4 regions of the Lysinibacillus sp. NPDC094177 genome follow, and region 1 is predicted to be linked to each of the others. Evidence: riboswitches for the same ligand, from Rfam matches in the RefSeq annotation. Region 1 holds a riboswitch; each other region holds the start of a gene.
What was found. Region 1 has a riboswitch for cobalamin ahead of ACQKNC_RS12040 (ATP:cob(I)alamin adenosyltransferase). Riboswitches for the same ligand answer to the same signal wherever they lie in the genome.
Positions count from the first base shown of each region.

Region 2: another riboswitch for cobalamin. It lies ahead of cobT (nicotinate-nucleotide--dimethylbenzimidazole phosphoribosyltransferase); the one in region 1 lies ahead of ACQKNC_RS12040 (ATP:cob(I)alamin adenosyltransferase).
Region 3: another riboswitch for cobalamin. It lies ahead of ACQKNC_RS00750 ((2Fe-2S) ferredoxin domain-containing protein); the one in region 1 lies ahead of ACQKNC_RS12040 (ATP:cob(I)alamin adenosyltransferase).
Region 4: another riboswitch for cobalamin. It lies ahead of ACQKNC_RS13650 (glutaredoxin family protein); the one in region 1 lies ahead of ACQKNC_RS12040 (ATP:cob(I)alamin adenosyltransferase).

Region 1 is NZ_JBNNTW010000006.1:85,835-90,052, forward strand. Features, by position in the region: gene ACQKNC_RS12030 (tyrosine-protein phosphatase) at 1-572, opposite strand, end outside; gene ACQKNC_RS12035 (helical backbone metal receptor) at 916-1,878, opposite strand; gene ACQKNC_RS12040 (ATP:cob(I)alamin adenosyltransferase) at 1,880-2,422, opposite strand; cobalamin riboswitch at 2,624-2,826, opposite strand; gene ACQKNC_RS12045 (glutathione peroxidase) at 3,115-3,660, opposite strand; gene ACQKNC_RS12050 (hypothetical protein) at 3,868-4,218, opposite strand, start outside.
Region 2 is NZ_JBNNTW010000002.1:483,472-487,689, reverse strand. Features, by position in the region: gene ACQKNC_RS05835 (aminotransferase class I/II-fold pyridoxal phosphate-dependent enzyme) at 1-5, opposite strand, end outside; gene ACQKNC_RS05830 (trimeric intracellular cation channel family protein) at 280-885, shown strand; gene cobT (nicotinate-nucleotide--dimethylbenzimidazole phosphoribosyltransferase) at 1,026-2,081, opposite strand; cobalamin riboswitch at 2,197-2,373, opposite strand; gene ACQKNC_RS05820 (ABC transporter ATP-binding protein) at 2,493-4,187, opposite strand.
Region 3 is NZ_JBNNTW010000001.1:148,099-152,316, forward strand. Features, by position in the region: gene cobJ (precorrin-3B C(17)-methyltransferase) at 1-1,654, opposite strand, end outside; gene ACQKNC_RS00750 ((2Fe-2S) ferredoxin domain-containing protein) at 1,659-2,030, opposite strand; cobalamin riboswitch at 2,169-2,353, opposite strand; cobalamin riboswitch at 2,774-2,958, shown strand; gene ACQKNC_RS00755 (energy-coupling factor ABC transporter permease) at 3,276-4,022, shown strand; gene ACQKNC_RS00760 (energy-coupling factor ABC transporter substrate-binding protein) at 4,024-4,218, shown strand, end outside.
Region 4 is NZ_JBNNTW010000007.1:154,121-158,338, forward strand. Features, by position in the region: gene ACQKNC_RS13640 (Lsa family ABC-F type ribosomal protection protein) at 1-329, shown strand, start outside; gene ACQKNC_RS13645 (hypothetical protein) at 786-998, shown strand; cobalamin riboswitch at 1,865-2,042, shown strand; gene ACQKNC_RS13650 (glutaredoxin family protein) at 2,162-2,386, shown strand; gene nrdI (class Ib ribonucleoside-diphosphate reductase assembly flavoprotein NrdI) at 2,383-2,742, shown strand; gene nrdE (class 1b ribonucleoside-diphosphate reductase subunit alpha) at 2,739-4,218, shown strand, end outside.

The DNA.
Region 1 (4,218 bases):
GCCATTCTCTCTACTAAAGGACGTAGATGTACATTCGTATCTAAATAGTCCTCCATTATCGTCTCCTCAGGTACATCTAAAGCAAGTAAAATAAGTGCGCTGCCAATACCTGTTCGATCTTTCCCGACAGCGCAATGATGAACAAGCCCTAAATTTTCAGGGTGTTGAATCGTTGCCATTAACTCCTTGAACGAGGCATTATTAAAAGGCATTTGTGCGTAAAATTCTCGGAATATCTCTGGGCTTACAACCTTATAAAAATCTTTCCCACCAGTATTTGTAGGCATCTCAAAAGCATGATTTCCCTTTGCTGGTATTTGAATATTCTTGGCATACGGGAATACCGGATTAGGATTAGTTTGAGCCTCATGGTTGTCTCGATAATCAAAAATTGTTTTCACACCTAGTGTTTCAAAAAGCTCCTTATCTGCTTTCGTCATTTTACCAAGCGCTGCTGAACGATAAATCAAACCATTCTTAACAGCACGCCCATCTCTCGACTTATAACCACCCATATCACGGAAATTATAGACTGCCTCAAACGGAATAATCTTCATATCAAACTGTTTCACTCACTGCACCTCCCTCTGTTAGCAAGCATTCTTATCTCTATTTTATAGAACAATTCGATATAATACCAATATTCACACTAGGAAATGTCATCACTACTTAGAGCTTTAAAGGTATTTATTTGAGCGCTTCTTTGTCGGAGCGGAGCGGGTGGCCATATTATCTGATCACCTCTCACTCTCACCGAAGTAGAGCAGTTATCCACTCTTCCCGATCACTTTTCCTTCCAAGCGGAGCGGGGTCAAGGAATCTTCACAGTGAAGTGTTCACACTACCAGAGTAATTACCTAGTTAAAAAAGCTGCCCTTTAAAGGACAGCTCCAAAATTCTATTTTTCCATATAGACTATTTAAATAACTCAGGGTATGCGGCTTTTGCTATTAACTCAACAGCTTCGCCAATACGTGGACCTGGGCGGTTCGAAATATCAGTATCTATATAGTAAACTGCTTTATTTTGAATGGCAGTGATTGAATTCCATCCATCACGAGAAAGGATTTCTGCCGCTGGGTCTTTCACATAGTTTACTGTTGTTAAGATGACTTCTGGGTTTTTCGCAATGACATCTTCCTCAGATACCTTTGCCCAGTTTTGGAGATCAGCAAAAACGTTCTTTACATTTGCAGCATTTAAAATCTCTTGTTGGAACGTACCAGAACCTGGTGTATATAAGTCTGGCTTTGGACTAATTTCTAAGTAGATATTTTTCGGTTCTTTCACATCTTTGACTTTCGCTTGGACTTCCGCAATTTTAGCTTTAATATCTTTATCTAACTTGTCGCCTTTATCTTTGATTCCCATTACCGTTGCGATTTGTTGGATATCCCCGTAAACATCATCAAATGATTTAGCTGATTGAATGGCAAACACTTTAATACCGGCAGCTTCGAGACCTTTTAAGGCATTTAAATTTTCATCATCGCCTCCAGTCGTATAAGCAATAACGACATCTGGCTTTAACGCTAAAATACGCTCACTATTGAATTTTACAGTATCAGAAACACGCTCAATTTTTTGAGCTTCTTCTGGATACGAATCATACTCAGTTGCACCAACGATTTTATCACCCACACCTAAAGCAAATAAAATTTCTGTATTACTCGGCTGTAATGAAACAATAGTTTTAGGTACGGCATCAAACTCTACTTCTACGCCACGGTCATCCTTAACTTTATAGCTAGTTTTCTCTACTTGTTGATTTTCCTTAGAAACAGCATCTTTATTAGTATCCTCTTTCGCACCACAGCCAACTAATACAAGTGCCAGCATCAACACAGAAAGCCATTGAAGTTTAAACATTTTTTTCATTTCATTGATTCTCCTTTTTCTTTTTCATCGGGTATGACTTACTAATAAACGGTATTTCGGCAATACCAGCATGCCGATTCATATAGACAGCCATTACAAAAAAAACATTGGCTAGCAATCCTAAATAATCAAAAAGAATAGCTGGTACTTCTCGTTCTTCAGATACTTTGTGCAAAATGCGATATGATTTTTTCGCCTCACTACGGCATAAATGTAATGCAGTGGCAGCCTCTGTTCCTTGAGGTAATACAAAGTTCTGTATTTCTTCCTTAACATGACTAACATAGAAATCATAGCGATTACTTAGCCAAGTTAAATCATCTTCGGTTACCGCTAATTTACCTCGGACTGAGCCATTTACATGGTAAGCCATTGGCAAAATGGCTAATAAATCATCCGCTACTACCTCTAACGTTTCTTTTTTCACCGCTGTCAAAGCGACGCCAATATGTGTTGTAAGGCTATCCGTTCGAATTTCAAAATCTACTGTTAATGCCTTTTCACGCATAAATGGATAACAAGAAAAACGTGCATCTTTTTTCAAATCTAAGTCCCCGCTTTCTTTCATGAAAAATTCTTACTTTATAAACACCCTTGGATCTCATCAGGTGAATTAATAAGTGCACATAAAAAAACGCTGTTCCCACTCCTAAGGAAACAACGAAAATAACATAAATAGTGTGTCGTATAGACACGTCATAGCCTATGTATTTGCCGCATATTCTCCTAGCTTCCGAAGAGTTATCTATACGTTCAAACAAAGGTCGGTCTCCTGGCTTGTACAGTTTATTCAATCACGTTGTGAGTCATAAAAAAACCTTCCCATCAAATAATTCGACAGTGGTATATCTTTATGATTCCTGTACTTACAGTTGCGGAAACAGCTTCGGTTTTTCACCGAATTCCCGATTATGCTATAGTTTAGCACCCTTATTCTGCAAGAATTATTCACTTGTAAAGCAGTTTAACATATATTGATAGGAAAAAATAGCTTTGAAATGAACGGAAAACAAATGAATATGAACAATAGTAAGCCCTTTTTCTACAAAGCTATACAAAAACATTCTCTATTCTGATTTCAATGAGAGTTAAAGTTATGGCTCTTCACAATATGTACTTGACTGCACATTCCATGTAGGAGGAAGCTTTCCGTAAATTTAGTCTAATCCTCCCTCCATATACTTTCATCGACCAACTTTTTTAATCAAAAACGGATTTTAGTATTGATCCAAGGTTTTATAAGATTCTTTCAATAGCTCGCTCAATATCAAGCTGTGAATCTGTAGGTTCGAAGCGGGCAACTGTTTTACCATTTGTATCTATTAAAAATTTTGTAAAGTTCCAGCGAATATTACGACCGTCTAAAAAACTAGGTGCAATTTGGATAATTGCTTCTGCCAGCATTTTTTCCTGCATACTTGCCTTGCCGAATTCGCGATAGTCTATCTCGTGCTTTAAATAATTGAATAATGGGTGTGTCGCATCTCCATTGACCTGCACCAATTCAAAAATTGGGAATGTTACACCATAGTTGATTTTACAAAGTTGTGTAGTTTGTTCGCCATCTTCAGGATTTTGATTATCAAATTGATCACAAGGAAAACCTAATACAACAAAATTATCTTTCTCATATTTGCCATACATTTTTTGTAAGTCTTCGAATTGATATGTAAAACGGCACTTGTTTGCTGTATTAACAATTAACAGCGTTTTTCCTCGATAAGTTTCCATTGATAATATTTCACCATTTGGCTTCTTTACTAAATAATTATAAATACTCATTATTTAACTCCTTTTACTTTTTCATATATTATCAGGTGTGTTATTAACCATTTTGAAGACAGCATTTTCCGCTAAGGGCATCAAAAAAAATCCTATTATCGGTCAATAATAAACCTATTTTTTCCTAATCAACACGCCTGGATATATTATAAACTAATTCTCTATTAACGAAAGAATTTTCATAAAAAAATAGCCATTCCACGAGTTTTAATGGATGGCTTTCATATATTTTCTTTTGCATTTAACATCTTGTTCTTCATCAATTAAACGCTCCGCAATTTTTAGTAGCTTCGGGTCTTTCGTCTCATCGAATAGCTTTTTAAAGGATACAATAATATCATAGCGTATTAATGTCGGGTGCTTTTCATCTAAGCATATTTGAAATCTTTTCGCCAAATATGAAACGACTAAATCTCTTTGTACCTGCCCTGCTAAGCCTATTTTCCAAATTGCCTGCAAAGTATGCCTCGCAGTTACTGTTTTTTCATCATACGTTACTGCCCAAATCTTTAAAAAGTCCTCCAAAACCCTTTCTTCAGGATCACTTTTTGCTGCCAA
Region 2 (4,218 bases), on a different contig from region 1:
GTCATTATATTCTTCTCCATTTCACATTTGTTCAAATCTTATCTTAACAATTTGTGAGCTTACCTGCAAAACTTGCTATTGTTTCTAATTACATTATGCGCTAAGCTAAATTGCGGACTAAATCTAGTATGTCCTACTATAATAGAATACTTAGTATCTGATACTTCGGTCGATGCTTTTCTTTGCAAAACTTTTAGATACAAAAAGGTAACTTTAAAGTTTTCAAGTTTGTAATCTACTACAACATGAAATGATTTAATCACATAAGGGGTGAAAGGGTTGGCTTGGGAGGTTTTTAGTATCATCGGAACAATTGCCTTCGCTATTTCCGGGGCAATAATTGCAATGGAGGAAGAATACGATTTATTCGGTGTATATATACTCGGTATTGTAACTGCTTTCGGTGGTGGAGCTATACGAAACTTACTAATAGGTTTACCTGTAACAACACTGTGGGGGCAAGATATGATGTTCCAAATTGCTATTGCAGCAATTACAATTTTTTTCATATTTCCACATCGACTCATTCAGCATTGGCATCGCTGGGGCAATTTCACTGATGCTATTGGATTATCAGCATTCGCTATTCAGGGTGCCCTCTATGCTGTGAAGCTCGATATGCCTATTAGTGCGGTTATTGTTGCTGCTGTCTTAACAGGGTCAGGTGGTGGAATTGTTCGCGATTTATTAGCTAGACGACAACCATTAGTCCTCCGTGATGAAGTCTATGGTGTTTGGGCAGCATTAGCCGGGCTTATCGTTGGACTTCAACTATTTTCAGGGGATATCTTTTTATACGTATTATTTGGTGCGATCACAGTACTAAGAATACTTTCATATACGAAGAGATGGCGATTACCGTTGCGGAAGTTACATCGAGCATAGTCTTGTTTCCTTACATCGCTGCATAATAACAAGCCCAAATATCAATTATTTGGGCTTGTTTTGTTGTTTTGATTATTTATATTTAATTCCTTATTCATCACAACAGCGTGCAACCTTAAGCACCTAAGAATATGTGAAAATTACTTTTCTAACAGCAACATAGATTCTTCTAATGTAGCCATATTTTTCATCATGGAGCATGCTGCGTCTAAAATAGGAAATGCTAAAGCGGCACCAGAGCCCTCTCCCAATCGCATATTCATATGCAGCATTGGTTCTATCCCAAGCATTTCGGCTGCAATTTTTGCACCTGGTTCTTCAGAGGCATGAGAAGGAATGATATAGTCTTTTACTTTTGGTTCGAGTTCATATGCAATAAGGGCAGCGATGGTAGAAATAAAGCCATCAATAACAACAGGTTTGCGATGTGCGGCAGCAGCAAGTATCACTCCAGCCATAGCACCTATTTCTAACCCACCAACTTTCGCAAGAATATCAATAGCATCATGACGATTTGGTTTGTTTAATGTAATAGCATTGTGAATGACATCTACTTTATGTTCTATCCCTCCTGGTCCAACTCCTGCGCCGAAGCCAGTCACTTCATTCGGATGACACTCGCGTAGAACCGATAATATTGCAGCACTCGGTGTTGTATTACCAATGCCCATTTCACCTGTCCCGAGTACATTTATCCCATTTTTAATTTCTTCCGTAGCTACTTCAATTCCTACTTCAATAGATTGAATGGCTTCTTCCCTTAACATAGCAGGACCTTTTGCCATATTGTCCGTGCCATATTTAATTTTTTTTAAGATAACACCGGCATCATGTGGAATATCCTCTTTTACACCAACGTCTACTGTGACAATTTTTGCATCTGTGATTTTTGCGATAGCACAAACGCCAGTTCCTCCTCTAGGAAAATTTAATGTTTGAAAGACCGTCACATTTTGTGGATTTGATGTTACCCCTTCATCACAAACACCATGATCCGCGGCACAGACAATAATCGCTTTATTATCAATCGCAGGAAATAGTTCGCCTGTAATTCCTGATAGTTGCACAGCAAGGGTCTCCAGTTTCCCCAAGCTGCTAGGAGGCTTGCAAAGTCCATCTATACGTTCTCTTGCCTTCTCCATCATTTTGTTGTCAGCACTTTGAATGTTTTGAATCGTCTGTTGTAATAATTGCATGAAAATTTCCCCTTTCTTTTTTGCCCCTTGTTACTCGAAGAATGCTTTAGAGAAAAAAATAAAAAGCCTGTAGTTTATTCCATAACAAATAAACTACAGACTTTTCCATCGTCTATATAATCGAAGCAGCTAGGCAGGTCTCCTGGCTCAATTTCAACATTTCATAGAACCTTCCCAGAACGATGCTAGTGGCATTCTCTATGAAACTCCCTTTTACAGTGGTGGGACCGCTAAAGCTTTTCACTTTATTCCCTATTCTCCCGCAATGGGCACCTAATGCTTTTATGCAATTATTTTAAATTTACTTTATTATTTTTTTAGTGTCAATATTATATAATTATAGTGTCTGCAAATTTACCCAAGTTCAATACCACATTAATATTAAATTCAGTAGTTATGTAGTTTAAATAATCAAGAAGTTGATACAAAAAAAGATTTACTTTCTTTCACTTGATTTTTATCAACTTCAAAAATTTTATCAGCTTCATTTATTAAAACTGGGTTATGTGTAACTAATATAACAGTCTTCTGCTTTTCCTTATTTAAATATTTTAGTAATACTTCAATGTTTTCTTGATTTTCTTTATCGAGTGCAGCAGTGATCTCGTCGAATAAATAAATATCAGCATCTCTTAGAAGAGATCTCGCTATAGAAAGTCTTTGTTGTTGTCCAGTCGATAGTTCAAGCCCATTGTACCCTATTACAGTTTCAAAATTATCTTCTAATGTTTCTATAAATGAATAAATATTAACCATTTCACAAATTCTAATTAATTCATCATCAGTTGCATTTGGTTTTCCTACTAACAAATTTTCTTTAATAGTCCCCGTCATGATAAAATGTTCTTGTGATACTAGACAGACCTTTTTTTTATAAATATCATTAGGAATGTGTCTAATATTCGTATCAGATATGAATATGTCTCCCTGATAGCCAACGTATAAACCGGATAGTATGTTTAACAACGTTGTTTTTCCTGATCCACTTGTCCCTTTAATAAGTACTATTTTCCTCAAAGGTATTCGAAGATTGACGTTTTCTAGGACCGAAGAAGATGTTTCGGAATGTGAAAAGCTGACATCTCTAAATATAATTTCACCTTGTTTCGAAAAATATATCGGTTCTAGATTGATAGATACTTCCGAATTCCCTATGTTTTCTTTAGGATCTTCTAATAAATTTTTCACTCTATTTACGGACACGATTGCTTCTTGGAAAAATGTATTTAATTGCGAAAACCTTAGAAATGATTGACTGAAATTATTCGCATAAGTCGTGAATGCTATTAAAATCCCAATAGTTAGACTTCCTGTATAAATAAAATATATTCCTAAAATAAGAATTACCAAATAACTAGTATAATTTATTAATTCTATAATTGATCCAGACTTAATACTTAAGCGCATTTTTTCAAGAGAATTTTTATATAATATGGTATTCTTCTGTTGATATTTATTTATTCCTTCTATCTCAATATTAAATAATTTATATAATTTAAAAGACGATAAAAGTTCCCCTAAATAGGTTAAATAATGATCTAAATCTTTCTTTATGTGAGTATCCTTCATCCTTATCCTTTTTCCAAAATATTTAAAAATGATGATCGCTAAAGGACATGATAGGAATAAAATAGATGCTAAAATTATATTAATATTTATCAATATAACAATTACTATTATTATGCTAATAAAATCTATTATTATGCTTAAAAACTCAGATACCACTTCTGAAAATGCTTTCGTATCATTTTCTATTTTATTCATTAATTCGCCTTTAGCTTTCAATTGATACTCATCCATGTCCATTTTCATTATTCGTTTAATCATTTTTAATTTGATATCCATTTGTATATAGCATGCAAATTTCGCCAAGTAATACTTTTGGATTATTTTAAAAAAAAGATTAACAAGAAAAAGTATAGCCATAAAGATAATCATGTTTGATGCACTATTAAGATCCTTTACTGTTATAAAATCAATAAATTTACCGAATAATAGAGGATGAACTATACCTAATATCATTGAAATGCCCATTAAAATATTTACTAGAAATAATTTTGTTTTATATATACTTGTATACCTAAATACTTCTACTAATATTCTCATGAGTAAATGTTCGGTCCCCCTATGCAAAGCT
Region 3 (4,218 bases), on a different contig from region 1:
CTGGCTCTACTTTTATTTTTGAAGACATATCCTGATACGTAAAATGTAGGATCTTTTTCACACGCTTGAAGTATTTAAACAAACGTTCATTTGGATGCGCATTTGCTTTATATTCTTCGATAATGTCGGTGATAAGTGGTATGAGCTGTTCAGGCTCTAGCCCCTCAACAACTGGCTGGGCCGCATGTGCTGTACGACCAACCGGCTTAGCACCAATAAAAACATCAAATTTACTTTTACGATAAACAATTCCAATATCATCGAATACCGCTCGATAACACGCCATACCGCAGCCGTTAAAGCCAATATTTAATGTTTTCGGTAACGACATACCACCGAGCTTTGCTTGAATCTCTTCCGCATACGGAATCGAATCGTACTTTTCTCCGTAACAGAAGTCACAAGCCTTTAACGATAACACGTCGCCAAGTGGTGCTAGTAAAAAGCCAACTTCACGAAGCTTTGCGGTAATCTCTTCAGGTTCAGACGTTGGAATTTTCAAATGAATTTGATGGTCAGGTGTATACTCCATCGTTCCTTCCTCACCAACTACCTCAGCTAACGTCATCATTTGTTGAGGAGTAAAAAACTTATTGGCTACTCCTGGACTAACAGCTAATTCAAAAACGGATTCGATTTTTTGTTGAACGAGCTTAGGTGTTACTTTCACAGCGCTCGTTCCCTTCACCATTGCAAGAGCAGCTGTCGCCAATTCAAGTGACGATTTTTTAGGCTTTGGTTGTGGTGTAATAGCTAAACTGGGCTTAATACGATTGGCATTAGGATCAGTCGCAAAATCATTACGCGCTGCTCCTGTTTCTTGATTCATTGCCCATGGTTCATTTTCTTCCTTAAGTCGTTGATGTGGTCGTAACGGTTGTTTTTCTTCACCGAGTGTATATTTACGCTGATAACCACGTGGTGTAATCATTTTATTGTCGTAGAAGAATGTTGTTGAATTCCCGATAATAACTGTAGTTAACATGCCGATATCATGTTCAAGCATTTCTGCTAAAGTCGTCATCGTAATTTCCTGACGGTCACGATACGCGCTTTTCACTAGTCCAACCGGCGTATCAGGTGAACGATATTCTAATAAAATTCGTTGTGCCTCAACGATTTGTCTCGTACGTCGCCCACTTTTGGGGTTATAAAGAGCAATAACAAAATCCGCCATTGCTGCCGCTTCTACTCGCTTTGCAATTAAATTCCAAGGCGTTAAGTGATCACTTAAACTAATGGTACAGGCGTCATGCATAATCGGAGCACCTAGTAAACTTGCACACGAATTAATAGCAGAAATACCTGGAACAATTTCTACCTCGACACCAGTTGCTTCCGTCCAACCTAGCTCGATTAAAACCTCATACACTAATCCTGCCATTCCATATACACCAGCATCACCGCTGGAAATAACCGATACAACACTTCCAGCCTCCGCTTGACGCACAGCTTCCTGTGCTCGCGAAACTTCCTCTGTCATACCAGTACTAATAATCGACTTTGCGCTAACTAAATCCTGAATAAGTTCAACATAAGTTTTATAGCCTATGATCATATCACTTTGTTGTAGTGCCTCCACAGCACGATTCGTAATATGTTTAAAATCTCCAGGCCCAAAGCCAACTACGAAAATCTTACCTTTTTGCGCCATTTTGTTACCCCTCTTTCACCTTTTCAATACCTTTTATGGCTGTTGTCTGTGCTGTACGTTGTAACGAACCTTCACGCAATGTAAAGACATGCTCATTATGTAACGATTCATGATTTAAATCTTGCACAAGTGCCTTCGCATGCTCCGTTGTCGGCACGCGATACCAATTCCCCTGAGGATAAGCAATGACAACACAAGCATCCTTACACCTACCATTACATCGAGTCCTCGTTGTATGTATTTCTTTATCAAGTGCCAGCAACTGTATTTCATCACGGATTGCCTGTGTAATGTCCTCCGCATCTTTTTTCATACAGCTACTACCATTACAAATAAAAAGATGTGTTTTCATCCCCTCTAAATTCCAAGTTGTCATAGTCGTTCTCCCCTCATTTGCTTTTAGGAAAAAGAAAAACCTTTACTCTAGACGAAGAGTAAAGGTTTAGTAGAAGCCAATTAAAAACGAATATATAAGGGTACTCGCTTTCGCTTCAACTTCTCCCTCCGAAAAGTTTGCATGCAGCATCACATAAGCAGGTTTCCTGACTTAAGCTTCTTTTTACTTTCGCACCTTCCCATTTTTTATATGGTGGCCTTTGCGATTTCATCAGCTATTACAGTAGCGGGGGCTGTATCGGATTTTCACCGAATTCCCTATTATCTTGAAAATATTCAAGCACTTATGGACGTTTTATATGAATTTAGTTTTAACTTCTTTCAGCAAGTATCCAAACATCCGCTGAAAGAAGTTAAAGCCTCCGGCGGATGTCACAAAATCGGAAAGGAGTTCAATAAAGGATGTTAGCCTAAGATCATCGCATCCATGCGATAACGGCTAACTGACCTGCATCACGCAGGCCTAAGCACAAAGCCGATTCCGGACGCAATTATGCGGCGGCATAATTGATTTTGATAAAACTGTTTCTATCATAGCTTATTTTTTTAAAATTTCAATATTTCTTTCTTAATTTGTGACATTTTTATTAATTATTTTTAGAAAAATGTGACATCCATTTTCTATTTATCCGAATTTTCGACATAGAGACTAAATTAAAAATTTTTTCACAAAAAGTATAGCATATTTATGGAAAACCATGTTACACTTTGTCGTGAAATCTCACAACTTCATCTTTTTTCGGTGCGAATTGTTCAGCATTTCGCTTAAAAGGGAAGCCGGTTCAAATCCGGCGCGGTCCCGCCACTGTACTAGGGAGTTTTATAGATAATGTCACTGTCCAAAGGATGGGAAGGCCTATAAAACGTTGAACTAAAGCCAGGAGACCTGCCGAAAAATATGTGATCGTTTCAACCTACGAGGATGGGTGTGCGGCTTAGCAGATTAGAACTTATTTACTTTTTTAGCTATGCACTTTTCCCCCAAAGGGAGAAGTGCTTTTTTTCATTCAGAAGAGACTCCATCTCAAGGTAGTAGATGAGTACAGATATGGTTCCAACTGGACCAAAACACCTACTGAATGAAAAAAACTCCGGCGGATGTCACGGATTTTGAAAGGAATGAATTGTGCTTGCACAATTCAAAATTCGGACGCAATTACGCCAAGGCGAAATTATATTGATCGCATACTAATTCGAATAATTTTAATGTGAGGAGGAGAGATTTTTGAAACTCTCAGGTTGGAAGCTTAGTTATTTCTTATTGGCATTTTTATTCGTGCCAGATCGTGCATTTGCGATGCATATTATGGAGGGCTTTTTGCCAATCGAATGGGCAATTTTTTGGTGGGTCGTATCAATTCCATTTATTATTTTAGGATTACGTTCTATTCGAAAAACAATTGATGAAAATCCTGAAACAAAAATGATATTAGGTCTTTCGGGTGCCTTTGCCTTTGTGCTATCAGCTTTAAAAATACCTTCTGTAACAGGAAGTTGCTCACACCCAACAGGAGTTGGGCTTGGGACAGTTCTTTTTGGACCATTAGCGATGAGTGTTATCGGGACAATCGTATTATTATTCCAAGCTTTACTTTTAGCTCATGGTGGACTTACAACTTTAGGTGCTAATGCCTTTTCTATGGCAATTGCTGGTCCTATTATTGCTTATTATGTTTTTAAGGGCTCTCAAAAAATGGGGTTATCATTTTCAGTAGCTGTATTCTTAGCAGCGATGCTTGGTGATTTAGGTACATATGTTGTCACTTCTGTACAATTAGCACTTGCCTTCCCTTCTGAGGTCGGAGGCTTTATGGCTTCATTCACAAAGTTTGCTGGTATTTTTGCATTAACGCAAATTCCTCTTGCTGTTAGTGAAGGAATTTTAACAGTGATCGTTATGAACTTCCTGAAAAAATACAATGTCAGTGAATTAAAAGCTTTACGTGTTTTTTCAGCAAAGGAGGCTCACTAACATGAAAAAAAACTTACTGCTCTTAGCAATTGTTGTGTTACTAGCAATCGTTCCCCTATTTATTCAAAAAGGTGCAGAATTCGGAGGTGCTGATGGCGAAGCGGAAGCAGCGATTAGTGAAATAGATGCAAGCTACGAGCCATGGTTTGAAAGCTTATGGGAGCCACCAAGTGGTGAAATTGAAAGCTTATTATTC
Region 4 (4,218 bases), on a different contig from region 1:
TGAAGGGACTATTATCGGACTTTATCGAAGAGCATGAGATCGATGAAACGTTATTTAAATCCATCCTACGTAAGATGGATTTTGAGCGAATTCAATTTGAGAAAGATATAGCTCATTATTCCGGCGGACAAAAGAAAAAATTGCTTATAGCCAAAAGTTTATGTGAAAAAGCTCATTTATATATTTGGGACGAACCGTTAAATTTCGTTGATATTTATTCGCGCATGCAGATTGAAGAGCTTATTCAAAAATTTAATCCCACAATGGTTTTTGTTGAGCATGATCAGGCATTTCAACAAACAGTTGCAACAAAAACTATATCTCTGTAGTTAAATATGAAGAACTGAAGGTATAATTAGTAAATTTGCTCATTAAACTATTTGATGCTTTAGTTGAAGAACGTTGCTAAAATAATCAAACCTTTTATGGAGACCTAAAATAAATATCTGCTAGAGAAGAATCCATTTTGATTAATCTTTTTTCAAAATGGATTCTTTTATTTTTCGTATAAAATGGGTTTAGTGATGTATTTTTAATCAACTTTAAAGCATACTAGAAGTCATCATGACCATACTCATTGCAACGATAATAGAAATAATTAGAATGATCGACAAAAGCTTTGTGAGGGCATAAATCAAACTGTTAAAAACAACACTAATGGACGAAGTTAGTACCGTTACACATTTTACTTACACCAACCAGTATTGCGGCAATAGTTTGCTTTGCGAAAACATGAAATCATAATGGAAAGATGTTTTTTTATGGACTAAATAGGAGTGAACTAGATGACATCACATTCAATCTCGTATTATGAGAATCAGTTAAGACAGCAAATTATGAACAACCTATATAATGAAAATTTTATTTCATTGCAGAATTATGTAAAAGAGTTAATTCAAGAAAATACGGATAATAATAAGAATATTACTTATGCCTATTTGAATATAAAACGTGAGCTGGTAGGGTCAATAAGTAATAATGATGATCAGACTTTATAAAGTGATTATAGATGCAAAAAATATAAAAGAAGTGAACATTTAAATGGAATGCAAAATGAAACAACTTGGCATTTGACTATAGAATGACATTGCTTAATAAAGTAAAGAAAATGCCTGGATTAGAAATGTTTTTTCTAATATGTTACAAATGGAAAATTGAATAATTAGAGGATCCAGAAGTTCATAGTTTCTTTTGTAATTCAATAAATGGTAAAGTAAAAGGAGTCTATGATAGTTTTAGAGATTATAATAGAGATAATAATCTTTTAAAATTGCTATTAATTATATAAACTATTATCAAAATATAATCCTTAGTTTAAAGTAAATTCAGCTCTGAATTTTTTAAGGAATTATTTTATTTGTAGGAATGGAATAATTGTACGGTAGATTTCATTTAAAAATTGAAGTGGTAAAACAGTCTATTATTCTTTGGAATATGGACTGTTTTAATGTAAGGAGTTCAAATAATAACTTTGTATCTACGATTGATCTAATTGTTGATTACGACTTAATAGATGGAACTTTAAGGTTTTATTAGACTGTTACAATACATTTGATTCACCTCAGAAATTAATTTTTACATAAGTGTTACATTAAATTAGAGTTCTTAATTAGATGGAATGAGATAATCCTGATTGATAAACAAGATACTGCATTTAGGTAAATGTAAAATAGCGAATATATTTAACTTCATATTTTTTAGAAATTTTTTAAATAAGTCGTCTATTGCAGCTAATTATTTGTTAAGATCATATTTTGAGAGTGTGAAAGAAAATATTGAATAATCTCATATTAAAGAAGTTTCTAATCTAGATTTACTTTTTATTTGAAGGATGGTACACTTAGTTCTATTGAACAACAATATATTGTGTTCGTTTTATAAAGGTACTACTATATGTAGTTTAATAGAGAAGTTCGGTGCAATACCGACGCTGTCCCCGCAACTGTGAAGCTGACGATGATATTAGCCACTGTGCATTCGCATGGGAAGGAAATCAGAGAATGAAGCAAAGCCAGGAGACCTGCCTATATAAAACAAATTGATCATTTCTTCGGGGATTAAGAGATGGGAACGTATGTGTTTTTTTTGTATTTTAACGTTTCCATTTAGGCTATCTCTCTCGAAGGGATAGCTTTTTTATTTTATGAAAAGAGGGATATATATGAAACTTTATACGAAAACAATCTGTCCAAAATGCCTTTGGGTAAAATCTGAATTACAACGTGTAGGACTTGAAGCAGAAATTGTAAACATTGATCACGATGAACAAGCTAAGCAAACAATTATTGACGCAGGTTTTTTAAGTGTGCCTGTTTTAGAAATTAATGAAACATTTATAGGAGATGTTAAGGAGATTGTTTCTCATATAGAGATGATTGCAATATGATTGTTTATGCTAGTCGTACAGGCAATGTCCGGAATGTTGTTTCTAAATTAACAGCGGAATCTATTGAACTCTCTGATGGGTTAGTGTTGAATGAGCCCTACCTTTTAATCACCTACACAGATGGATTAGGTGATGTCCCTTCAAAAGTGTCATGTTTTTTAGAAAACAACAGGAAATTTTGTAAGGGTGTAGTTGCCAGTGGCAATAGTAATTTCGGGCATAATGTTTTTGGCGCTGCCGGTGAGAAAATTGCTGCTACTTATCATGTGCCCTTAGTGCGGAAACTAGATTTAAGAGGAAATCAAGCAGATTATGAAGCAATACAAACGTTTTATGAAACGAGGGTAATGGGATGAAAACATATTTAAAGCTTAATAATGACGTACTGAATCGTTATAGTACAACTGGTCTACTAGAGTTAGAAAAGGATCGTGAAGCAACGCGCCGCTATTTTTTAGAATATGTTAACGTGCGTTTACGTTACTTTATTGATATCGAGGAAAAAATCCGCTATTTAGTCGATGAGGGCTACTATGAGAAAGCATTTATCGATATGTACGAGATGGAATTTATTAAAAAGCTGTACAAGAAAGCATATGATTATAATTTCCGTTTTCCATCTTTTATGAGTGCGAGCAAGTTTTACGATAGCTATGCAATGAAAAGTCGTGATGGGGAAGAAATTTTAGAAAAATATGAGGATCGTATTGTCATTATTGCTTTATATTTAGCACAAGGGGATACCGTTCTAGCAGAGCGTTCTATCGAAGCGATGATGGAAGCGTATCAGCCTGCAACACCAACAGCATTGAATAGTGGAAAGAAAGCCCGTGGCGAATTAGTAAGCTGCTTTAAATTATCAATGGATGACTCCATGAATAGTATTGCCGAAAATATTGGTTATTGTTTGGAGCTATCACGTCTTGGTGGTGGAGTTGGGGTAAACTTAACGGATTTACGCCCTTTAGGTGATCCAATTAAAGAGATATTAAATCGTGCAAGTGGTGTAATCCCAGTAGCGAAGCTGTTGGAAAACTCTTTCAGTTATTCAAATCAACTAGGACAACGAAATGGCTCGGGCGTTGTCTACTTAAATATTTTCCATGCAGACATAGAAAATTTCATTTCATCAAAAAAACCAAATGCTGATGATAAAATTCGCCTCGCAACACTGTCAACAGGAATTATTATACCAAGTATTTTCTTCGATCTTATGAAACGTGATAAAGATATTGTATTGTTTAGTCCATACGATATTTTTAAAGAATATGGCAGACGTATGTCTGAAATTTCAATATCAGATATGTACTATGAACTTCTAGATAATCCGAATATCCGTAAAATTAAACGTTTGAATGCACGTAAACTCTATACAGAGGTTAAAAAAGCGCAATTTGAATCGGGCTATCCGTTTGAAATTTTTGATGATAATGTCAATAAAGTGCATCCGCTCAAAAATATCGGTCGTGTAAAAATGTCAAATTTATGTACAGAAATCTTGCAAGTTCAAGAAACAAGTATCATTACTAACCAAGATGAACCGAATGAATATGGGTTAGATGTATCGTGTAACTTAGGGTCAATTGATATCCATGCAGCAAGTAAAGTAAACGATTTCGAAACATTAATCGATACAGCCATGCACTTATTAACAAATGTGTCGCAAATGACGCACATTAAGAATGTACCATCTGTTGCAAAAGCAAATAAATTAATGCATTCAGTAGGGCTTGGTTGCATGAATCTTCATGGTCATCTTGTTACTGAGGGAATCATGTACGGCTCAAAGGAATCTATTGATTTTATGGATCGCTTTATGGAAGCGATGAACT